Regions from separate parts of the Segeticoccus rhizosphaerae genome, predicted to be linked through region 2. Evidence: riboswitches for the same ligand, from Rfam matches in the RefSeq annotation. Region 2 holds a riboswitch; each other region holds the start of a gene.
What was found. A riboswitch is a leader RNA that binds a small molecule or an ion and turns the genes downstream of it on or off. The one in region 2 is predicted to bind S-adenosylmethionine.

Region 1 (5,789 bases), on a different contig from region 2:
AGAGCGAATCCGACGCCAGCGGAGCGAATTCCGAGGCGGCCAGGTCGGAGGACGCCGAGACCCAGGCCGGACAGGAGGCGGCGTCCGCCTCGACCGAGTCACAGGCCCCGCCATCGGCGGAGCCGACCGGCCGACAGGGTGCCCCGGCGGCCACGCGCACGCCAGCCGACCAGATCCGTGCGACGCCGCTGGTGCGCTCCCTGGCTCGTGAACGCGGCATCGACCTCACCACCGTTCGGGGGTCCGGCCCCGGCGGCCGGATCGTCAGGGCCGACCTGGACACGGTCCTCACCGGTCAGGGGGCTGGCGAGGACGCCACCGCACCGGCACCTGCGACGTCGACGCCTGCACCCTCCGCACCCTCTACACCCTCCGGGCCTGCCCCCACCGCTGGCCCCGACGACGAGACGGTGCCCCTCAGCCAGATGCGTCGCGTCACCGCACAGCGGCTGACCGAGAGCGCCGCCGCGCCACACTTCCACCTAACCATGCCGGTCGACCTGACCGCCCTGCTCGCCTTCCGCAAACAGCTCAACGAGCAGCTCACCGACGACGGGGTCCGGGTCAGCGTGACCGACCTGCTGGTGCGTGCGTGCGCAGTGGCCCTGCGATCCCACCCGGAGGTCAACGCTGCGTGGGCCGGCGACCACATCATCCGGCGGGGTCACGTCAACGTGGGCATCGCGGTCGCCATCGAGGACGGTCTCATCGTCCCGGTCGTCACGGATGCGGACCGCAAGACGCTCCGGGAGATCGCCGAAGAGGCGCACGACCTCGGGGACCGCGCCCGTGCCGGCAAGCTCAAGCTCGACGAGTTCACCGGTGGCACCTTCACGGTGAGCAACCTTGGGATGTTCGGCATCACCGAGTTCACCGCCGTGATCAACCCGCCCGAGGCAGCCATCCTCGCCGTCGGCGCCGGGGCCCCGGCACCGGTGCTGAAGGACGGCGAGCTCAGCACCACCACCATCATGCGATTGAACCTGACCGTCGACCACCGCGTCCTCGACGGCGCCACCGGCGCGAGGTTCCTGCGCGACCTGGTCCGCCTGCTCGAGCAGCCGCTGCGGATCGTCACCTGACGGCCTGCCACGAGGACGATCCGGAGCAGGACCGCAGGGCACCTTCCCGGCCACGACCACGCGTCGCTGCCGGGAAGGCGCCGGTGCGGTGGGCTACGAAGGCTTCAGGCGGTCGCGTAGGTGGAGCGCACGGGGACCGTGCCGGCGAGGCTGTCCAGCACCGGGCAGTGCTTCTCGACCGCGTCGATGAGTTCCTGGTAGCGCTCGGGGCTCTCCGGCCCGGTGAGCTGCACCGAGACGTCGACCGACGAGAACCCGGGTCGCACCTCGTCATCCAGCCCCAAGAAGCCGCGCAGGTCGAGTTCACCGGTCAACGTCACGTCGACGTCGTCCACGGTGATGCCCAGCTGGGCGGCCCAGACCTGGAAGGTGATCACCTGGCAGGAGCCGAGCGCCGCCAGCAGGTGCTCCACGGGGTTCGCGCCGAGGTCCGTGCCGCCGAGGGTGGACGGTTCGTCGATCGTGAAGGCGTGGCGGCCAGCCCGGACGGACACCTCGGTGGGTGTTCCCGACACATGGCTGGCGAGCACCTCGGGGTGGATGAGCTGGGGCTCGTGGGTGGTCGTGGTGGTGGTCGTGGTGGTCATGGTGCCTCTCTCCGGGCAGGGCGACGCAGCGGCATACCGCGTGCCATTCGTGCTGTGAATTGGGGGCGTCACCGACCTGCGTCGGCTCGCGTGGGCCGCAAGGGCGCTCGGGCGGTCAGTGGCGACAACTGCTGCTGGTGACGCGAGAGAGGTCGACGTGGCGTCGACGCGTCAGCAGCAGGGCGATCGTGTGGGACATGATGTGGTCTTCCTCATCTCTCCCGCAGTGCGGGACGGACGTGGCACCTGTCGACCGCTGGCCTCCGGTGGAGGCCGACCAGCATGCGGTCGGGTTGCCGGGGCTTCAGCGGGCCGTTCCCTCTGCCCCTCGGGATGAGCGGTATTCGGTTGTAGCACAGGAGATTACCGACGCACGTAGAGCTCGCGCACTCGATGGCCACAGAATGAGACAGCCGTGCTCCGCGGAGCACGGCTGACCGGGCACAACTCCGCCCGACGTCCCGTGGGTGGGGCGCCGGGCGGGCCGTCGTCACTTGTTGAAGACGTCCTTGACGTCGTCACCGACCTTCTTGACCTTCGCAGAGGTCTGGTCCGTCTGACCCTCGGCCTCGAGCTGCTCGTCGTCGGTGGCCTTACCGGTACCTTCCTTGACCTTGCCCTTCGCGTCTTCCGCAGAGTGCTTCATCTTGTCGCTGAGTCCCATGTCGAGCCTCCTCCTCGGCGTGTCTCGCCTGCCCGCACAGTACCCAGCCGACGCGGTCGTACACCCCTTGTGGGGCGCCGATCTTCGCAGCGGGAAGTGGCACCATCGAGCCATGTCCACACGGTTTCCTCCCGCCCAGCTCTCCGACGTCCCTGACGACATCCGGGAGGCCATCCTCCAGGTGCAGGAGAAGTCGGGCTTCGTCCCCAACGTCTTCCTGCTGCTCGCCCGCCGTCCCGCAGAGTTCCGCGCATTCTTCGCCTACCACGACGCGCTCATGGAGAGAGAGGAATCGCACCTGACCAAGGGCGACCGCGAGATGATCGTGGTCAGCATCTCCGGCATCAACCGGTGCACCTACTGCGTTGTCGCGCACGGTGCGCTGCTGCGGATCTTCGAGAAGAAACCTCTCGTCGCCGACCAGGTCGCGGTCAACCACCACACCGCCGACATCACGCCGAGACAGCACGCGGTGCTCGATTTCGCGCACAAGGTCAACACCCACAGTCACGACGTCGGGGACGCCGACTTCGCGGCCCTGCGCGAACACGGGCTGGACGACGAGGACGCGTGGGACATCGCCGCCATCACCGCGTTCTTCGGGCTGAGCAACCGGGTGGCCAGCGTCACCCGCACGATGCCGAATCCGGAGTTCTACCTCATGGGGCGGGTCCCCCGGGAGAAGAAGTAGCGTCGCCGGCGACGGGGCCCGCCACCGTTGCGGGAGGGCGCAAACTGATTGACCTCAAGTCCGGTTGAGGCTCTACAGTCCCCCTGTGCTGACCGATCCCGCGCTCGCACCGGACCACCCGGTGGACAGAGTGCTCGGCGCACGCTTCCGTTGGATCACCATCGGCATGTGTGCGCTGGTGTTCCTCGCTGCCTTCGAGGCCCTGGCGGTCACCACCGTCATGCCGACCATCAGCCGGGAGCTCGACGGCGCGTCCCTCTACGCACTCGCGTTCGCGGGGCCGCTCGCCGTCGGCGTCATCGGCATGGTGCTCGCGGGAAACTGGTCGGACCGCGCCGGCCCCACTCCCCCGCTGTTCACGGCCGTCGGTCTCTTCGCCACGGGGCTGCTGCTGGCCGGCCTGTCGCACACGATGCCGATGCTGGTGGTGGGACGCCTCGTCCACGGACTGGGTGGGGGCGGCCTGACGGTGGCGCTCTACGTCATGCTCGCGCAGATCTATCCCGCCCGCCTGCATCCGAGCATCTTCGCGGGATTCGCTGCGGCCTGGGTGATTCCCTCGCTCATCGGACCCTTCGCAGCAGGGCTCGTCGCGCAGTACATCGGCTGGCAGTGGGTCTTCCTCGGCGTCATCGTGCTCGTGGTACCCGCGATGATCATGGTGCTCCCTGCCTTGCGCATGGTGGGCCGCCCGGCGCCGGCGACAGACGTCCCGTGGAGCCTCAAGCGCCTGTCCTGGTCGGCCATCGCCGCCGGCGCGGTGCTCGCCGTCGACCTCGTCTCGCCGCTGCCGACCGCCCTGCGGTGGATCTGCACGATGGCTGCGGCCGCGCTGGCCCTGCTGGCGCTCCGGCCCCTGCTCCCCCGCCACACCCTGCGGGCGGCGGCCGGTCTGCCGACCGTGATCCTGCTGCGAGGTCTGGTGGGCGGTGCCTTCGGCAGCGCCGAGGTCTACCTGCCCTACCTCCTGACCAGGCACTACCGGTGGACGCCGTCGGTCGCCGGACTGGCGCTGACCGCAGGCGCGCTCGCCTGGTCGGTCGGCTCAGCGATCCAGGGCCGGTATGCCGTGCAGCTCACCCACCGACGCGCGGTGAGCATCGGCGCGGTGCTCGTCTCCATCGCGATCGCGAACACGTGGGTGACGACCATCGTCGGACTTCCGGCGCTCGTGGCCGTGGTCGGCTGGACCCTGGGTGGCTTCGGCATGGGCCTGACCTATCCACGGCTGTCGACCAGCATGCTGGCGCTCTCGAGCGAGCGCGACCGTGGCTTCAACAGCTCGGCACTCGCCATCGCCGACGCCATCGGCTCGGCGCTGGCGATCGCAGCGGCCGGGCTGGCCTTCGGGCTGCTGGTCGGCACGGGGGGCCGCTGGCCCTTCGTGGGCGCGCTGGCCGTCGCGCTGGCTTTGGCGGTGGTCGCACTTGCGGTGCTGGGTCGCCTGCCAGGCGGCCGCGTCGGGTCCGGCCCGAAGACGGCGCCCCCGGAAGGGAGCGACGGATGAGCCCGACCGCAGCCGGACCGACCCGGTTCAGTCCTTTGCCTTGGCGGCGGCTTTCGCCTGCTTCTTGAACGTGCGCACCTTCTGCAGCGACTCCTCGTCCACCACGTCCGCGACCGAGCGGAACGAGCCCTCGTCGCCGTAGGCACCGGCCGCCTCCCGCCACCCCTCGGGAGCGACACCGAGCTGCTTGCCGACGAGTGCGGCGAAGATCCTCGCCTTCTGCTCCCCGAAGCCGGGCAGGGCCCGCAGCCGGGCCACCAGGTCCTTGCCGTTCTTCGCCTCCGTCCAGATCCGCTCTGCCTGTCCCTCGTACTCCTGCACCACGACGCTCGCCAGGGCCTGGATGCGAGCCGCCATCGAACGCCCGTAACGGTGCACCGCCGGTGGTGTCGCGCACAGGTCGGCGAACGCCTCCGGCTCGGCGGCGGCGATCGCGGCCGGGGCCAGCGTCCCGAAGCGCTCCAGCACCTTGGCCGGTCCGCGGAAGGCGTGCTCCATGGGGAACTGCTGGTCGAGCAGCATTCCGGTGAGCAGGGCGAAGGGATCCTTGCTGAGCAGCTCGTCGGCGGCAGGCTCCTGGGCGATGCGCAAGGTCGGTGAGGTGGCCATGCGGGCAGTCTAGGTCGGCTGAGCCGCCGGCGGGCGGGTCGAAGCCCTGCCTCACGCTCCCATCTGCGTCACGGCGTCCGCGACCCGGACGAACGCGTCCAGGACGCGCCGCACAGCCAGCCGCTCGGCTCGGTCGCGTCGCATGACGGCGAAGACGTAGCGCCTGGAGGGGATCCCAAGCAATGGTCGAAGAGCCAGACCGCGCTCCTCCCGCGTGGTGAACCGTGGCAGCACCGCGAGGCCCTGCCCAGAGGCGACCAGGGCCTCGATGAGCCTGTTGTCGCGCAAGCGCTGGGTGACCCGCAGGCTGTTTCCGGTCTTCCGCTCGATCGCCTGCAGCACCGTGTCGAAGGGATAGCCGACAGGCACACCGATCCAGTCCTCGTCCACGAGATCCTCGGCGCTGACCGCCTGCCGCCGGGTGAGTGGGTGCTTGGCAGGGAGGGCGATGTCGAGCGGCTCCCGGACGAGTCGTACGGCCCGCAGGCCCTCGGTCCCGGCCGGAGCACGGCTGGTCAGGCTGTGCGCCAGCACGATGTCGTGATCGGCCACCAGCCCACCGAACTCGGCCTCGGCCAGGTCCACGTCGGTGCAGCGCAGCTCGATCCGCTCCCCGCGAAGCTCGTGCATCACCTGGGGAAGCAGGAAG
Region 2 (5,789 bases):
GCAGGTCTGCCGTCGACTGCGAAGTGCTCGGCGAAGCGCTGCGGGTCGATGGTGGCCGAGGTGATGATCACCTTGAGGTCCGGCCGGCGCGGCAGCAGCTGCCGGAGGTAGCCGAGGATGAAGTCGATGTTGAGGCTGCGTTCGTGCGCCTCGTCGATGATGATCGTGTCGTAGCGGCGCAGCTCGCGGTCGCGCTGCATCTCCGACAGCAGGATGCCGTCGGTCATCACCTTGACCAGGGTGTCGCGCTGGGAGTGGTCGGTGAAGCGGACCTGGTAGCCCACCGCCGTGCCGAGGTCGGTGCGGGTCTCCTCGGCGATCCGCTCCGCCACCGACCGGGCGGCGATCCGGCGCGGCTGGGTGTGGCCGATCAGGCCCTCGACCCCGCGGCCGAGCTCGAGGCAGATCTTGGGGATCTGCGTCGTCTTGCCCGACCCCGTCTCGCCGGCGATGACCACCACCTGGTGGTCACGGATGGCCGTCGCGATGTCGTCCTTGCGGGCGACGACCGGCAGGTCCTCGGGGTAGCGCAGGGGGGCAAGGGCCGCCAGCGCAGCCGCGCGCCGCTCGATCCGGGCCGCTCGCTGGTCTGAGGTCTCCCGCGGTCGGCGACCGCCTCCATCGTGCTGCGCACGACCGCCGTGCGAGCGGCGCCGCCCGGGGTTCCGGGCACGCGAGGACGACCGCGTGCGCTCGGAGGACATGGTGGCAAGGATAGGTGCCCCGTCCCGCTGCGCTCACCCCGATATGCGCGCGGTCCGGTGGAGTCACCGCCGTTGTTGCGGCGAGAGCGCGCACTCGACGTCGCGCTCTCGCCGCAACGAGCGGGAGGGCAAGGTGCGGTCAGGAGGTCTTGGCCGCGGCGAAGCCCTGCTCGAGGTCGGCCAGGATGTCGTCGATGTGCTCGATGCCCACGGCGAGGCGCACCAGGCCCGGCGTCACGCCTGCCGCGAGACGGTCCTTGTCATCGCCCTGGGAGTGGGTGGTCGAGGCGGGGTGGATGACCAGCGAGCGCACATCCCCCAGGTTGGCGACGTGGCTGTGCAGGGTCAGCCCCTCGACGAACGCCCGGCCGGCCTCCAGGCCACCCGCGATCTCGAAGGCGAGCACCGCGCCGGCGCCCTTCGGCGTGTACTTCTGCGCCGCCGCGTGGAACTCGTTGTCCGGCAGCGACGCGTAGCGCACCGACTCCACCTGCGGGTGCTGGGCGAGGAACTGCGCGACCTTCTGGGCGTTCTCGACGTGCCGCTCGATCCGCAGGCTCAACGTCTCCAGCCCCTGGGCGATGAGGAACGCGTTGAACGGGGCCGGCGCCGAGCCGAGGTCGCGCAGCAGCTGCACGCGGGCCTTGAGGATGAAGGCGAGGTTGGCGCCGAACTGGCTGCCGACACCGAGGTCGCGGGCGTAGACGAGGCCGTGGTAGCTCTCGTCCGGCTGGTTGTAGTTCGGGAACCGCTCCGGGTCCTGGGCGAAGTCGAAGGTGCCGCCGTCCACGATGGCGCCGGCGATCACCGTCCCGTGCCCGGACAGGTACTTCGTCACGGAGTGGACGACGATGTCGGCACCCCACTCCAGCGGTCGCAGCAGGTAGGGGGTGGCGATCGTGTTGTCGACCACCAGCGGCACGCCGACCTCGTGGGCGACCGCTGCGATGTTCTCGATGTCGAGGACCTCGCCCTTGGGGTTGGCGATGGTCTCGCCGAAGAAGAGCTTGGTGTTGGGCCGCACCGCCGCGCGCCACGACTCCGGGTCGGTGGAGTCCTCCACGAAGGTGGTCTCCACACCAAGCTTGGCCAGGCTGTACTTCAGCAGGTTGTAGGTCCCGCCGTAGAGGTTGGGGCTGGCCACCACGTGGTCGCCCGCCTCGGCGATGTTGAGTACCGCGAAGGTGGAGGCGGCCTGGCCGGACGACAGCAGCAGGGCACCCACGCCGCCCTCGAGGCTGGCGATGCGCTTCTCGACGACGTCGCTCGTCGGGTTCTGCAGCCGGGTGTAGATGTTGCCGAGCTCCTTCAGGGCGAACAGGTCGGCTGCCTCCTGGGTGTCCCGGAAGACGTAGGAGGTGGTCTGGTAGATCGGGAGGGCCCGTGACCGGGTGTCCTCGTCGATCTCCTGGCCGGCGTGGATCTGGCGCGTCTCGAAGGACCAGTTGGGGGTGGTGTCAGTCATCGCTGTGGCCTTGCCTTTCGTGCGTTGTCGTCCAGGGAACGCACGCGCCCGCGCCGGTGGCGCGCCACGTGCGGTGCGGGGTGGCAGCGAACTGGTCTCCCGCGCTTGCACGACGTCGGGCGACGCCGTGCCAGGTCCTCACCCGGGGCACCCCACCGCGGTGGAGGGTTGCCGGTCAGCGAGCCGGGGCCGTTGCGCTGACACTCATGACCTGTCGTCAGGATAGCGGCGCGTCCACGGGCTGGATGGCGCGTCTCACTCATCGGACACCTGCGAGGTATGCCGCCCGGTCGCCGGCGTGGGCCGGCCGGCGGGTGAGTGCTGGCGGCGCGGCCGACCGGAAGCGGCGCACCACCAGGTCCACCAGCAGCGGGTGGGCGCCGATCGGCTCGCCGATCAGGTCGGCGCCGCTGCCGTCCAGTCGCGCTTGGAACACCCCGGGTGCGAGCAGGTATGACGCGACGCCCACCGTCGCCGCTCCCCGGCCCCGCAGGGCCGTGACGGCGTCGGCCACGGTCGGCGCGGCGGAGGCGGCGAAACCGACCGCCACGGGCGTGCCGAGGAGGCGGCGCAGGCGGTCGGCCGCGTGGTGCACCTCGTCGCGGGCCCGGGGATCGGTCGAGCCGGCCGCCGCGAGCACCGTCGCTCGGGGCACCGGCCCCGCAGCCGCGAGCCGATCGGCCACGGCCTGCAGCACCGCGTCGGCCGGTCCCAGGCAGGGCGTCACCGTGGCCAGGCCGCCGGTCGCCGCCACCGCGCGGGGCACGTCCACCCGCACGTGGTGACCCGCACTGAGGAAGATCGGCACCACGACGCACTCCGGCGTCTTCGCCAGCGCGTCGGAGAGGTGGGGACGAATCACGTCGATGTAGGACAGCCGGACGGCGACGCCGGGCAGCCGGTGGCCCACCCGCTGCCGCACCCGCTCGAGGACCTCCTGCCCCTGCGCGTCCCGGGTGCCGTGCGCCACCAGGAGCAGCTCCCGTGCCGCCGGTCCGTGTCGACTGTGCCGAGCAATGGTGTTCATGAGGTGACGCCCGCTTGCACGGCGGCCCCGGACCAGTGCGGGCTGAGCGTCACGACATCCCCCACCACCACGACGGCGGGCGAGCGCACCCGGGCGAGCGCCGCCACGTCGGCGATCGAGTCCAGCGTGCCCGTCGTGACCCGGTGGCGCGGGCCGAAGGCGTCCTCGACCACCGCGACCGGGCAGGCCGGGTCGCGGCCGGCAGCCATCATCAGGGCCGCGTTGCGCCGCAGGGTCGACACCCCCATGAGCACGAGAATCGTGTGGTCACGCCCCGTCGGCAGGTCGGGGACGTCCTCGTGCCCGGTCACGACGGTGAAGGCCCGCGCCAGGCCGCGATGGGTGACCGGGATGCCGACGGAGGCGGGAACGGCCAGGGCACTGGTGATCCCTGGGACGACCTCGACGGGGACGCCCTCCTGCTCACACGCCATACGCTCCTCGACGCCACGGCCGAGCACGTAGGGGTCGCCGCCCTTGAGGCGGACGACTCCCCTGCCGGCCGACGCCCGGTCGAGCAGCACCGCGTTGATCGCCTCCTGCGAGAAGGGGTGGTGCCCGGGCGTCTTGCCCACGTCGACGATCTCGACGTCGGCACCGAGGCCGTCCAGCACGCCACGGGGCGCGAGCCGGTCGACCACGACGACGTCGGCACGCTGCAGCAGCTCGACACCACGGGCCGTGATCAATCCGTCGTCACCGGGGCCGCCGCCCACGAGCGCCACCCAGCCGCCGGTCGGGCGGGCACCCCGTGCGTCGTCGGCGTTCACCGGTGGATCCCGCACTCGGTCTTGGCCAGACCGGCCCAGCGGCCCGACCGCGGGTCCTCGCCGGGCTCCACGCGGATGGTGCACGGCGCGCAGCCGATCGACGGGTAGCCCTCTGCCAGCAGGGGGTTCATCGGCACGCCGTGCTCGTCGGCGTAGTCGAGGAGGTCGTCGAACGTCCACGCCGCGAGCGGGTTGACCTTGACCAGGCCGTGCCGGGCGTCCCAGGCCACCTTCGGGCTGCCCAGCCGGGTCGGGGCCTCGTCGCGGCGAATGCCGCTGACCCACGCCTCGTAACCCGCAAGCTCCCGGGCGAGCGGCTCGACCTTGCGCATCCGGCAGCATGCCTCGGGGTCGTGGTCATACAGCCGCGCGCCGTGGACGACGTCCTGCTCGGCCACGGAGAGCTCGGCCCGCACGTCGACCACCGTGATCGGCAGCAGTGCCTCGGCGACGTCCCTCGTGCCGAGGGTCTCGACGAAGTGGTAGCCGGTGTCCAGGAACAGTACGTCGACGCCGGGCACGAACCGCGAGACCAGGTGTGCGAGCACACCGTTGGACATGCTGCTCGCGACCGCGAGCGACTCCCCGAACTGGCCCGCAGCCCAGGCCACCACGTCCTCCGCGGGCGAGGTGCGAAGCAGCCGGGAACCCGCCCGGGCCAGCTCCTCGAGCTGGGTGGCCGGCCGACGCGCGGTCCGCTCCCGCGTGCCCAGGTCGGTCATCGCAGGGTCTCCTCGGAGACCCGGTGGGCCCACTGCGCGAACGTCTCGTCACCGCGCTGCTCCCCCACGAACCGGCGGACCAGCCGCTCCACGTAGTCCGGGAGCTGCGCCGCCGTGACCTTGAGGCCGCGCACGGTGCGACCCAGCCCGGCCTCGTCCCGGTCCGTGGAGGCCAGTCCACCGCCGAGGTGCACCTGGAAGCCCGCCTCCTGGGTGCCGTCCTGCGAGGTGACCAGCTGGCCCTTGAGTCCGATGTCGGCCGTCTGGATCCGCGCGCAGGAGTTGGGGCAGCCGTTGACGTGCAGGCTGATCGGCGGCTCCACGGTGACGCCGGCGAGCCGGCGCTCGAGCTCGGCGACCGTGTCGGCCGCGGTGCCCTTCGTGTCGACGATCGCGAGCTTGCAGTACTCGATGCCCGTGCAGGCGATGGTCGAACGCCGGAAGGGGCTCGGCCGCACCGAGAGGCCGAGCTGCTCGAGGCCCGTGGTGAGCTCGGCGAGCCGGTCCGCGCCGACGTCGAGCACGAGCACCTTCTGGTGCGGTGTGAGCCGCACCCGCCGGCTCCCCACGCGCTCCACGAGATCGGCGAGCCGCCGCAGCAGCGTCCCGTTGACCCGGCCGACCAGTGGGGTGGCGCCGACGTAGTGCCGCCCGTCGCGTTGCTCGTGCACGCCGACGTGGTCTCCGGGGCGGGTCGCGCGGGCGGGCGCCGGGCCGTCGGGCAGTGGCCGGCCGAGGTATTCGGTCTCGAGCACCTCGCGGAACCGCGGGGCTCCCCAGTCGGCGAGGAGGAACTTCATCCGGGCCTTGTTGCGGAGCCGGCGGTAGCCGTAGTCCCGGAAGAGCCGCACCACCGACACCCAGACCTCGACGGCGTCCTCGGGGCGCACGAACGTCCCGAGCCGCTCGGCCAGCCGCGCGTTGGTGGACAACCCGCCACCGACCCAGAGGTCGTACCCCGGACCGAGCTGCGGGTGCACCACACCGACCAGGGAGATGTCGTTGATCTCGTGCACGACGTCCTGGCTGGGGTGGCCGGTGATGGCGCTCTTGAACTTGCGGGGCAGGTTGGCCAGCTCGGGGTCGCCGACGTAGCGCCGG
Region 3 (5,789 bases), on a different contig from region 2:
CGAAGTACTTGCCCCGGTCGCGTGGCGTCACCATGCTCGCGATGACGATCTGCACCAGCGCGGTGAGGCCGCCCATGCCGACGCCCTGCAGCAGCCGAGCGCCGATCAGCGCGCCCATGTCGGGGGCGATCCCGGCGATGACCGAACCGGCCATGAAGATGACCAGGGTCAGCTGGGTCAGCAGCTTCTTGCTGAACAGGTCGGCGAGCTTGCCCCAGATCGGCGTGGTCGCGGTCATCGCGAGCAGCGAGGCAACCACCACCCAGGTGTAGCCCGCCTCGCTGCCGTGCAGGTCGGCCACGATCCGGGGGAGCGCGGTCGACACCACGGTCGAGGACAACATGGCGACGAACATGGCCAGCAGTAGGCCGGAGAGGGCGTAGAGGACCTCCCGGTGGCTCATCGGCACGGAGGCGCCGGGCGGCCGGGTGGGTGGGGCTTGGGTGGTGGTACTCATGCAGCGGTTCCTCGAGGAGTGGTCAAGCACGTTGGTTGCCGTCGGCAACAATATACAAGTTGCTTGCTGCATGCAAATAAAAAGCCGTTTCCCTCGTTGCTGGCGATCGGCGTCACATATGACGCCGATCGCCAGCAACAGTGGGTGGTCTAGGGGGTCACCAGGGGCGAGGCAGGGTGAGGTCGCGTGGGTCCGCGACCGGCGTCCACCCCTCGGCGGTCAGCTCGTAGTCGAACTCCGGGCCGTCCGCGGCGATCGAGGCGACCGCTGCCACCAGCCGCTGCACGTGTTCCCGCGTCGTCGCCAGGCCGAGACTGGCGCGCACAGCGGTCGGCGGAGCGTCAGGGCCGGCGTCCCCGAGCAGCTCGTCGACGAGCGGGTGTGCGCAGAACCGGCCGTCCCGCACGCCGATGCCGTGCTCCGCCGACAGGGCCGCCGAGACCAGGGCGCTGTCCACGCCGTCGATGGTGAACGCCACGACGCCGACGCGGGGGTGATCGTCGCCGAAGACGGAGTAGGTCCGTACCCCGGCGATGCCGCCCAGCCCGGCCTGCAGCGCGGCGGCCAGCTCGGCCTCATGCGCCTCGACCACGTCCCGCTCGCGGCGCAGCGTGGCGCATGCGGCCGCCAGCGCGACCGCGCCGAGCACGTTGGGAGTGCCGCCCTCGTGCCGTGCGGGCCCCTCGTGCCAGACCACCCCGCCCGGGGTGACGGCCGCGGTGGCGCCGCCACCACGCAGGTAGGGGGCGGCCGAGTCCAGCCAGTCGGCGCGCCCCACCAGGGCGCCCGAGCCGTAGGGCGCGTAGAGCTTGTGGCCGGACAGTGCCAGGTAGTCGACGTCGAGGGCTGTGAGGTCGACCCGGCGGTGGGGCGCCAGCTGCGCGGCGTCGAGGGCCACGCGCGCGTCATACCTGCGGGCGACCGTGACCAGCTCCTCGACGGGCCACAGCTCGCCGGTGACGTTGGAGGCGCCGGTGACGACGACGAGTCGCGGCCTGCCGTCGTCGGACTCGGCCAGCGCCCCGTCGAGCAGGGCGACGGCGTCCGCGGCGCTCGCGGGCACCGGCAGCCGCACGGTCCGCGAGGAGGGCCAGGGCAGCAACGCGGCGTGGTGCTCCGACTCGAAGACGAAGGTCGTCGTGCGCGAGGGCAGGCACCGCGCCAGCAGGTTGAGGGCGTCCGTGGTGTTGCGGGTGAACACCACCTCGTCGCCGGGCCGCGCGCCCACGAACTCGGCCACCTCCTCGCGCGCCGCCTCGAACCACCCGGTCGTGATCCGCGAGGTGTAGCCGGTGCCGCGGTGCACCGAGGAGTAGGTGCGCAGGGCGGTGTCCACGGCGTGCTTGACCGACTCGAGCGCGGGTGTCGACGCGGCGTGGTCGAAGTTGGCGTAGTCGACGACCGTGCGGTGCAGCGTGGGCACGCCGAGGTTCTCTGCGACGGTGCGGGGTGGGGCCAGGACCGCCGGTGCCTGGGGACGGGCGCTCTCACGACCCTGCGGAGTCGAGGGTGAGGACCGCTCCGCGGGCGCAGGTCCGGTGGGTGGGATCGGCACGGAGCGCAGCCGATGGGGTGGCTCAGGCGCCGGTCGGCTGCCCGCTCCGGGCATAGCGGGCACCGGAGGCACCGCCCAGCCGTAGGTGGGCGGCGTATCGGCGGTGCGGCGGGTCAGGCTCGCGATCGACATACGGGCTGCTCCTGTCGGTCCAGTGTTTGGGTCGGACCTGCGACGGGCGCCGGTCCGCGCTTGCCGCCTGCTGGTGCAGGACGGCCGGGTCGTCACCCGGAGCACCCCACCGCGGAGGAGGGTTGCCGACCAGCGAGCCGGGGCTTGACGCTGGCACTCATGACCTGTGCAGGAAACTACCGCTTCGGGGGCCGCGGTGCCCACCACCTGAGCGGTCATCTCAGATGTCGAGACGTTCAGGCACGGGAAGGGCCCATCCGACGCTTGCCGGGTCCGACCGGTGACCTGTGGTGCGCGTGTGACACGTGATCCGAGGGTGACTATCGCGTAGCCTGCGACAGTGGCGACACGTCAGTCCTCCTCCACGGCCCGCTCGAAGTCCTCGAGTCGCCGCACCTCGTCGCGCCCGGCCGCCGGGCGCCCGAGCACGCGCAAGACCCCGGCCCGGGCCTCGGCCAAGGGCCGGTCGAGAGCCAGGGGTGGCGGCCTGCCGCTGCCGTTGCGTGCCGTCCGAGGCACCTGGATGGGCATGGCGCACGTCGCGGGCGGCGCGGTCCGCCGGGTCGGCACGAGCGCGCGCGACCTCGAGCCGGAGCACCGTCGCGACGGGATCGGCTTCGCCCTCATCGGGCTGGCGGTCGTGGTCGCGGCCCGCGAGTGGTGGGGTCTGACAGGAGTCGTCGGCGACATCATCCACGCGATCGTCGCGGGCACCTTCGGACGCGTCGCGTTTGCCCTGCCGATCGCCCTGCTGCTGCTCGGCCTTCGCCTGCTGCGCGCGCCCGGCGACGCCACGTCCAACAACCGCGTGACCATCGGCACGACCGCCCTGGCCTTCGCCACCTGCGGGCTGGTGCACATCGCCCAGGGCCTGCCCAGTCCGCCCGACGGGGCTGCCGCCATGCGCGACGCGGGCGGCATCATCGGCTGGCTGGCCTCGAGCCCCGTGGCCGCCGCCGTGCACACGTGGGGCGCCGTCGTGCTGCTCTGCCTGCTCGGTCTTTTCGGCATCCTCGTCATCACCGCCACCCCCGTGCACCAGATCCCGGCTCGGCTGCGTGAGGCCCGCGACCGGCTCTTCCACCACCCGGGGACCCAGGCATCCGACGAGACGGCACACCCCGAGGGCGAGGAGCAGCCCGCGCCCAAGCGTCGCTCGCGCCGCCGGGCCGACCCCGACCTGGTGGGCGGCCCCGAGGGATTCGTCGGCGACGAGGCGTTCGAGCAGGCCGCGGTGGTCGACGCCGACGGCAACGCCGTGGGCGACTCGCGGGGCAAGGGCCCCCGCCCCGGGGAGAAGCGACCCACCGCGCCCGGCGTGCTGGCGCCGAGTGCTGCCGATCCCCCGCCCTCGACCGATGCCACCGACCCTCCCGGCCCGGGCCAGGTCCACGACAAGGGCGGCCTCGAGGCGCCCCCGACGACCCCGCTGCCGCAGCGGGTGGAGCAGCTGGCGCTGGCCGGGGACGTCACCTACACGCTGCCCGACAACACCTTGCTGACCGCCGGCCCGCCGCACAAGAAGCGGTCGGCCGTCAACGACCACGTGGTGGAGGCACTCACCGGGGTCCTCGACCAGTTCGACATCGACGCCCAGGTGACCGGCTTCATGCGCGGCCCGACCGTGACTCGCTACGAGGTCGAGCTCGGTCGCGGCACCAAGGTCGAGCGGGTCACGGCGCTGTCCAGGAACATCGCGTATGCCGTGGCGTCGGCCGACGTGCGCATCCTCAGCCCGATCCCGGGCAAGTCCGCGATCGGCGTCGAGATCCCCAACACCGACCGCGAGACGGTCAGTCTCGGTGACGTGCTGCGCAGCCAGGTCGCCCGGGCCAACGAGCACCCCATGGTCATGGGGGTCGGCAAGGACGTCGAGGGCGGCTACGTCATCGCCAACCTGGCGAAGATGCCGCACCTGCTGGTGGCCGGAGCCACCGGCGCGGGCAAGTCGAGCTTCGTCAACTCGATGATCACCTCGATCCTGATGCGGGCCACGCCCGACGAGGTCCGGATGGTCCTGGTCGACCCCAAGCGCGTGGAACTGACCGGCTACGAGGGCATCCCGCACCTGATCACGCCGATCATCACCAACCCCAAGAAGGCCGCCGAGGCCCTGCAGTGGGTCGTCCGGGAGATGGACACGCGGTATGACGACCTGTCCGCCTTCGGCTACAAGCACATCGACGACTTCAACAAGGCGGTCCGCACCGGCAAGCTGAAGACCCCGCCCGGTTCCGAGCGGGTGCTGCAGGCCTACCCCTACCTGCTGGTCATCGTCGACGAGCTGGCCGACCTGATGATGGTCGCGCCGCGTGACGTCGAGGAGTCGATCGTCCGGATCACCCAGCTGGCGCGCGCGGCCGGCATCCACCTCGTGCTGGCGACGCAGCGGCCCTCGGTCGACGTGGTCACCGGCCTGATCAAGGCCAACGTGCCGTCGCGGATGGCGTTCGCCACCTCGTCGCTGGCCGACTCCCGGGTCGTGCTGGACCAACCGGGAGCCGAGAAGCTCATCGGCCAGGGCGACGCCCTCTTCCTGCCGATGGGTGCCTCCAAGCCGATGCGGGTCCAGGGTGCATGGGTCACCGAGTCCGAGATCCAGCGAGTCGTCGGGCACGTCACCGGCCAGCTCAAGCCGAACTACCGCGACGACGTCACGGTCGTGGCGCCCAAGAAGCAGATCGACGAGGACATCGGCGACGACCTCGACCTGCTGCTGCAGGCCACGGAGCTGGTGGTCACCACGCAGTTCGGCTCCACCTCGATGCTGCAGCGCAAGCTGCGGGTCGGGTTCGCCAAGGCCGGCCGGCTGATGGACCTGCTCGAGTCACGTGGCGTCGTCGGACCGTCGGAGGGGTCCAAGGCGCGTGACGTCCTGGTCAAGCCGGACGACCTGGCGACCACGCTGGCGCTGATGCGGGGCGAGGACGTGCCCGACGACGACCCGGTCTACGACGACCGGGCAGACGCTGCGGCTGCCCCCGCCCCGGCGCCCCCCGCCCCGGTGCGCCCCGAAGCGGGGGCCGCGCCGCCGGAGGGCCTGGAAGAGGTCGAGGCGGAGAGCGACGAGGACGCGTGGTCGCTGACCGAGAGGCGCTGACACCGGGCAGGGGGCTCTTTCCCTAAGGTGTCCCGCATGACGCGAGTGCGGGATGCCTGGGAGACCGTCAAGGACCATCCCTCAGCGGTGCTGCTCGCCGTCCAGCTGGGCAGCGTGATCATCTACCCGTTCACGGACGCCACCTCTGCCGGCCGGACCGTCGTCTCGGTGATCGGCGTCCTCGTGCTCGGGCTGGCCGTGCTGGCCGTGCGTCGCACACCGGCGATGAACATCGTCAGCGTCGTGATCGGCATACCGGCGGTGGCGCTCACGGTGTTCGAAGCCGTCGATCCCGGCGTGTCCGCGGTGGAGCTCATGTCGGGGTTCACGCACGCGATCTTCTACTTCTACACGGCGTGGGCGCTGCTGCGGTACATGTTCGCGGACAACTGGGTCACCCGGGACGAGCTGTTCGCGACCGGTGCCTGCTTCACCGTCGTGGCCTGGGGGTTCGCCTACCTCTACAGCGCGATCCAGGTCATCTGGCCCAACGCGTTCCTCGGGGCGGCCCCCGACCCCAACACGCCGCTGTCCTGGATGGAGCT
Region 4 (5,789 bases), on a different contig from region 2:
GTGCACCTTGATGTTCGGCCTCCTGGTCGTGCTGGTCTACCTACTCACCGACTTCATCTACGCCCGACTCGACCCAAGGATGCGGATGGCATGACCTCGCCAACGACGCTAGCGCCCGCAGCCACGACGCGAGACTGGGTTCCTCGATGGGCACGGCGCCACAACGCCCAGCTCTGGTTCGGATCGGTGATTTTGGGGATCATCGTGCTGACCGCGATCTTCGCTCCGCTCATCACGACTCACAGCCCCACCGCCCCGGATGTCCCGAACGCGCTGCTGCCACCCTCGTCTGAACATTTTTTCGGCACGGACAACCTCGGCCGCGACATCTTCGCCCGCGTCATCTACGGCACCAGGAGCGACCTGACCATAGCGGTCGCGGCCGTGATTGCCCCCTGGATCCTCGGCATGGTCATCGGTGCGGTCAGCGGATACTTCGGCGGCTGGTTCGACACCATCATCATGCGGGTCGCTGACATCTTCACTGCGTTCCCCTTCTTCATCTTGGTCATCTCACTTGTCTTCATCCTCGGCAACGGCGCCAAGAGCATCTTCATCGCGATCACTGCGGTGTCCTGGGTGGCCTACGCAAGGATCGTGAGAGGCGAGGCGATGGTGCTGCGGAACAAGGAGTTCATCGCCGCTTGCCAGGTCAGCGGAATCTCCACGATGCGCACACTGACTCGCCACGTTGTCCCCAACGTGGCCACCCAGGCCATCGTCTACTCGATGAGTGACATCGTCATGAACGTCGGAGTCATCGTGACCTTGAGCTACTTCGGACTCGGCATCGTGCCCCCCACACCGGACTGGGGGTCGATGATGGCCGACGGGCAACAATTCCTCGCCGGAGGTTACTACGGCTTGACGCTGTTCCCTGCGGGTGCAGTGATCCTCACGAGCCTGGCTCTGGCTCTCATCGGAGATGGCCTTGCACACGTTCTCCGGATCGACCGCTAGGCCGGGTGAAGGATGGAGACGACCGAACCACTGCTGACTGTCGAGGGGCTGAACGTCGAAGTCACGATCGAGGGTCAGCGTCTGACCGCCCTCAAGGACGTGTCGTTCTCACTCGACCCGGGAGAGGCCCGCGGCTTGGTTGGTGAGTCCGGATCAGGCAAGAGCCTCACGCTACGAGCGATCCTCGGTCTACTGCCGCCAAACGTCCAGGTCACCTCGGGAAGGATGGTCTTCGACGACGAGGAGTTCATCTTCGGAGGCTCCAAGCATGCAACGACCGCCAAGCGGCTCGTGAAGTTGCGGGGTTCCAAGATCTCGATGATCTTCCAGGAGCCCGCGGTAGCGCTGAACCCGGTCATCCCGGTCGGCGAACAGATCGTCGATGCGGTCATGCGCAAGGACCGCATGCGCAAGAGACAGGCACGCAAGTACGCACTCGAGCTCATGCAGCAAGCAGGCATCGACGACGCGGAGACCAAGATCGATGCCTACCCGTTCGAGCTGTCCGGGGGTTTGAAGCAGCGAGTCATGATCGCGGCCGCAGTCGCAGGCAGGCCGAAACTGCTGCTGTGCGACGAGCCTACGACAGCACTCGACGTGACCGTGCAGAAGCAGATCCTGCGACTGTTCACTCGCCTACGGGACGACTTGGGTGCCAGCCTGCTGTACGTCACTCACGATCTCGCGGTGGTGGCCCAGCTGTGCGATTCCCTGACGGTCCTGTACGCCGGTCGCGTCATGGAGGGCTCCAACGACCTTCGAGCGATCCTCGACCATCCGCGGCACCCCTATACCGAGGCCCTGTTGCACTCCACCCCCGACATCGACCAGATCAGCCGCCGCCTCTACTCCATCCCGGGCAGCGCACCGGCGCTAAACCACCAGATGAGCGGCTGCCCGTTCGCCCCACGCTGCGAATATCGACAGGATGACTGCGTCGTGGCGCCCATTCCCGACATGTCCGACATCCCCGGGCGTGAGGTCCACTGCTTGCACCAGGTCGGTAGCAAACCTCCACCCGACGCCATCCGCGAACACCTGCAGCTCGACCGTCCTGAGGAGGGCGCTCCATGACGGCCGACCCCCTGCTGCAGTGCAGCGACCTGGTCGTGAGCTTCAAACAGAAGCGAGGCAAGGACAGCTTCTACGCGGTCAAGAATGCGTCTCTCGACGTCGGCCGCGGTCAGATCATTGGCCTGGTCGGAGAGTCCGGCTCCGGAAAATCCACCATCGCGCGCGCCGTCGTCGGCCTTCAGCCTGTGGACTCCGGAAGGATCACGTTCGACGGTCGTGTGCTCCACCGTAGGCGCAGGAGTGAAGACAGGCGCCAGATCCAGATGGTCTTCCAAGATCCCTACGGCTCACTTGACCCACGCATGAGCATCAGATCGACGCTCGTGGAGATGATTCGACGACACTCGGAACTACGTGGTCAGGCAATCGACAACAGGTGCCGCGAGCTGATGGAGATGGTGCGGCTACCCGAGTCCGTGCTCGGCTCTCGGCCTGCGGGCATGTCGGGTGGGCAGCGCCAACGGGTGGCGATCGCGCGGGCACTGTCCATCAACCCGCAGTTGTTGGTCGCGGACGAACCGGTCGCTGCCTTGGACGTGTCCGTGCAAGCCGGCATCGTCAACCTACTCAGCGACCTGAGACACGACTTCGGCCTCTCCATCCTCTTCATCTCGCACGACCTGTCCATCATCCGTACCCTGTGCGACCGGGTGAGCGTCATCTACCGCGGCGAGATCGTCGAGGAGCAGTCGTGCGCCGACTTGTTCGAGTCGCCGCAGACGTCCTACACACGAACACTCTTGAGCGCCATCCCCCGTCTCAAGGCACAGCAAGGCCACAACACGGACAGCCGCTAATCCCGCTGAACTGACCGAACAGTCTGAAGAACGCAACCTGCAACAGGGAGAGGGGCTCTGGCGCATCGGCAACCGTGCCTTCGTGGTCAGACACGCGTCACGGATGTCGGGCTCCTGACGTTCGACACCAACGCCAGAATGCTCTGAACTGTCGGCGCCTCAGGTGGCAGCGCGCGGCCTGCAACACATGCGGGTTCCGTCCCGGTCGGCCTGATGCGACCGGAACCGCTCCCGGTTAGCGATCCGGATGGAGGCGGGGCCGCTTGATTTGCTACTCGTCGCTTGCCGTCCATCTGGTGAACACGTTGGCTTTCGGGCGGATGAGGCTGTTAGGTTGGCCGCGCCTATCCAGAGCAGTTGAGAGACCTGGCTCATCGAAGCTGCAGCAACCCCCCGAAATCGGGTGAGGGTGCTAACGCCAGGACCGATGGAGGATCGATGTATTCAGCGCCGTCACGGCACGCCGCTCCCGGCCGCACCGCCCGGTTCTACGCGCGCCGGCACGTCGATCTGTGCCGGGTGACGGCAGACCGCTGTCGCCCTCGCCAGCTGCACCGCTGAAACCCGCTCGACCCACGCGAGGGCACGCACCCTCCCCCACCCTTTTGGCACCAGGCCATGCCTTGGCGCCTCGACCTGCCCGGAGTCTTCCTGTGTCCACATCCACCACGCCGTCTGCCACACGTTCCGACCGTCCTCAGTTGAAGCGGATCCGCACCCACAGCAGCTGGGAGGGAACCATGCGGACCCGTCACCAGGTCCGCGACCTCGATCCCTTCCACACCGCCGAGCCGGCTCCCGCGGGCGGAGATGACAGTGCCCCGAGCCCGATGGAGTATGTGGTCGCCGCGCTCGCCGGCTGCCTCGCCGTGGTCGTCGAGACCGTCGCCGCCGAACAGCAGCTTCACGTCACCGCGCTGGACATCGGGATCGAGGCCACCATGGACACCCGCGGCTTCCACGGGACTGCCGATGTCAGCCCCCACTTCCGTGATCTGGTGGTGCGGGCCCGGTTCGGGCTGGACGACCCGGACGCGCTGCCCGGGCTGCAGGACGAAGTGGAACGCCGTTGCCCCGCGTTCAACCTGGTCAAGGACGCCGGCGTACCCATCACCCAGGACTGGTCCGTCGTGGAGGACGCGCGATGACCGGCGTCGGCGCCTGGACGATCGGACTGGCTCTGGCCTACACCCTCTTCCTGGTCGGCGCGGGACGCGTCGCCCGCCGCCGCGAGTCGGCCGGCCGCGACTTCTTCGCCGGTGGTCGACGGTTCCGGCCGCTGACAGTCGCGTTCTGCATCACCGGCCTGTTCTCGGGCTCCTCGTTCATCGCCATCCTCGAGCTCAGCTACCACACCGGCGTGTCAGCAATCTGGTACGGCGTCGCGGAGTCCGTGCAGGTCCTGCTCATCGCCGGGCTACTGGTCGTGCCGTTCCGGGAGCGGATGGTGGTGACCATCTCCGGCCTGATCGGCGACCGGTACGGCCGGCTCGCGCTCGGCGTCGGCGGCGCGATCACCGCGTTCACCTTCCCGATGTGGTCGGTCGCCACGGCCATCGCCTTCGCGTCCGCGCTGCACGCGTTCACCGGCCTCTCGATCCAGGTGGCCATCGTGTGCACCGCCCTCCTGCTGCTGTTCTACCTGTGGTCAGGAGGCATGTGGTCGATCGCCTTCACCCAGACAGCCAACTGCGTGGTCTTCGCCCTGATGCTCGCGCTCGGTGCGGCCGCCTTCCTCATCAAGCCCGGATTCAGCGGGCTGGCAGACCTGTCCGCATCTCAGCCAGCACTGTTCGACTGGTCCGGGGTGGGGCTACCGCTGGTGGTGGCATGGTTCGGCACGTTCATCGTCAACGTCATCCTGGCCCAAGCGGCGCTGCAGATGGCGCTGTCCTGCCGCACGCCCGAGGAGGGCCGCAAGGGCCTGGTGTACGCCGTCGGATTCGGCACGCCCTTCATCCTCCTGGGTGTCGTGTTCGGCCTCGCCGCCGCCCTCGTGGTGCCCGACCAGACACTCGGCCTGGTCGCCGTCCCCCTCTACATCGCCCAAGTGCTACCCGCCCCGCTCACTGCCGTGTTCTGCCTGGGCATCTGGGCCTGCGCCCTCGGCTGGGGCGGCCCATGCCAGTTCTCCGGCGCCACCAGCCTGGGCCGCGACGTCGGCCGGGCCATCCGGCCCCAAGCCACCGAGGACGACCAAGTGCGGTACACCCGCTGGTCGCTGGTCCTGCTCACCGCCCTGATGATCACCTTCGGCTTCCTGCGCACCGAGCAGTCGGCCTGGTGGAACGTCCTGGCCTGGACCCTGCGCAACGGGGCCACCCTCGCCCCCGTCCTCGGCGCGCTCTTCTGGCCGGTCGCCACCCGCCGCGCCGTCCTCGCCGCCATGAGCTGCGGCTTCCTCACCGGATTGACCTGGTACCAACTCGGAGGCTGGCAGCCCGACCAGTTCTACCTCGGCATCCACCCCGTATGGGTGGGCATGAGCATCAACCTCCTCATCCTGCTCGCCGTCACCCTGGCGCAGTCCCCACGCGCCTGGACGATCACCCCACCCAGCGAGCCACGCCGGCGGCGCCACGGCATCTGGACGCTGACCGCCGCCGTGGTCCTGGGCCTTTCCACCGTGATCGCCTGGGGCTGGCTGCAGACCCGTGGACTCGGCGGACTCACCGGATTCGCCACAGTGACGTTGGTCGCGGCCGCCGCATTCCAGCTGGTGCGTCCGCTCCCGACTACCCGACTTACGGTCGTGCACCAGACCGGCGGAAGCACGCGAGAAAACCTCCTGGGGAGCCGAGACGAGCCCTCACCCGTCAACGTCCCGACATCGCCTTGACCAACGGCCTCGGAGCACCAGCTTCAGACGTCCGGGTGTTCGCACCCAGATGGACGCTGGTTCTGGACCGCGCTGTACCGCTGCAGCGGAGACGCTTCTTATGGGGTGGCGGCCAAGGT

Region 1: linked by a shared signal. The riboswitch ahead of FCN22_RS07080 (OsmC family protein) and the one ahead of FCN22_RS03380 (bifunctional o-acetylhomoserine/o-acetylserine sulfhydrylase) in region 2 are both predicted to bind S-adenosylmethionine.
Region 3: linked by a shared signal. The riboswitch ahead of FCN22_RS10485 (aminotransferase class V-fold PLP-dependent enzyme) and the one ahead of FCN22_RS03380 (bifunctional o-acetylhomoserine/o-acetylserine sulfhydrylase) in region 2 are both predicted to bind S-adenosylmethionine.
Region 4: linked by a shared signal. The riboswitch ahead of FCN22_RS19670 (OsmC family protein) and the one ahead of FCN22_RS03380 (bifunctional o-acetylhomoserine/o-acetylserine sulfhydrylase) in region 2 are both predicted to bind S-adenosylmethionine.

Annotation. Positions count from the first base shown of each region.
Region 1 covers NZ_SWMA01000006.1:119,291-125,079, reverse strand. Annotated here, with positions in the region: gene FCN22_RS07085 (dihydrolipoamide acetyltransferase family protein) at 1-1,082, shown strand, start outside; gene FCN22_RS07080 (OsmC family protein) at 1,187-1,669, opposite strand; SAM riboswitch class I at 1,879-2,009, opposite strand; gene FCN22_RS07075 (CsbD family protein) at 2,160-2,333, opposite strand; gene FCN22_RS07070 (peroxidase-related enzyme) at 2,446-3,024, shown strand; gene FCN22_RS07065 (MFS transporter) at 3,110-4,531, shown strand; gene FCN22_RS07060 (HhH-GPD-type base excision DNA repair protein) at 4,559-5,140, opposite strand; gene FCN22_RS07055 (LysR family transcriptional regulator) at 5,192-5,789, opposite strand, start outside.
Region 2 covers NZ_SWMA01000003.1:105,261-111,049, reverse strand. Annotated here, with positions in the region: gene hrpA (ATP-dependent RNA helicase HrpA) at 1-704, opposite strand, end outside; gene FCN22_RS03380 (bifunctional o-acetylhomoserine/o-acetylserine sulfhydrylase) at 844-2,169, opposite strand; SAM riboswitch class IV at 2,266-2,381, opposite strand; gene FCN22_RS03375 (sirohydrochlorin chelatase) at 2,429-3,196, opposite strand; gene cobA (uroporphyrinogen-III C-methyltransferase) at 3,193-3,966, opposite strand; gene FCN22_RS03365 (phosphoadenylyl-sulfate reductase) at 3,963-4,688, opposite strand; gene FCN22_RS03360 (nitrite/sulfite reductase) at 4,685-5,789, opposite strand, start outside.
Region 3 covers NZ_SWMA01000012.1:67,175-72,963, forward strand. Annotated here, with positions in the region: gene FCN22_RS10480 (MFS transporter) at 1-457, opposite strand, end outside; gene FCN22_RS10485 (aminotransferase class V-fold PLP-dependent enzyme) at 615-2,144, opposite strand; SAM riboswitch class IV at 2,196-2,309, opposite strand; gene FCN22_RS21885 (hypothetical protein) at 2,496-2,675, opposite strand; gene FCN22_RS10490 (DNA translocase FtsK) at 2,668-5,244, shown strand; gene FCN22_RS10495 (ion channel) at 5,281-5,789, shown strand, end outside.
Region 4 covers NZ_SWMA01000047.1:24,461-30,249, forward strand. Annotated here, with positions in the region: gene FCN22_RS19650 (ABC transporter permease) at 1-94, shown strand, start outside; gene FCN22_RS19655 (ABC transporter permease) at 91-960, shown strand; gene FCN22_RS19660 (ABC transporter ATP-binding protein) at 973-2,034, shown strand; gene FCN22_RS19665 (ABC transporter ATP-binding protein) at 2,031-2,831, shown strand; SAM riboswitch class I at 3,173-3,265, shown strand; gene FCN22_RS19670 (OsmC family protein) at 3,572-3,979, shown strand; gene FCN22_RS19675 (sodium:solute symporter family protein) at 3,976-5,670, shown strand.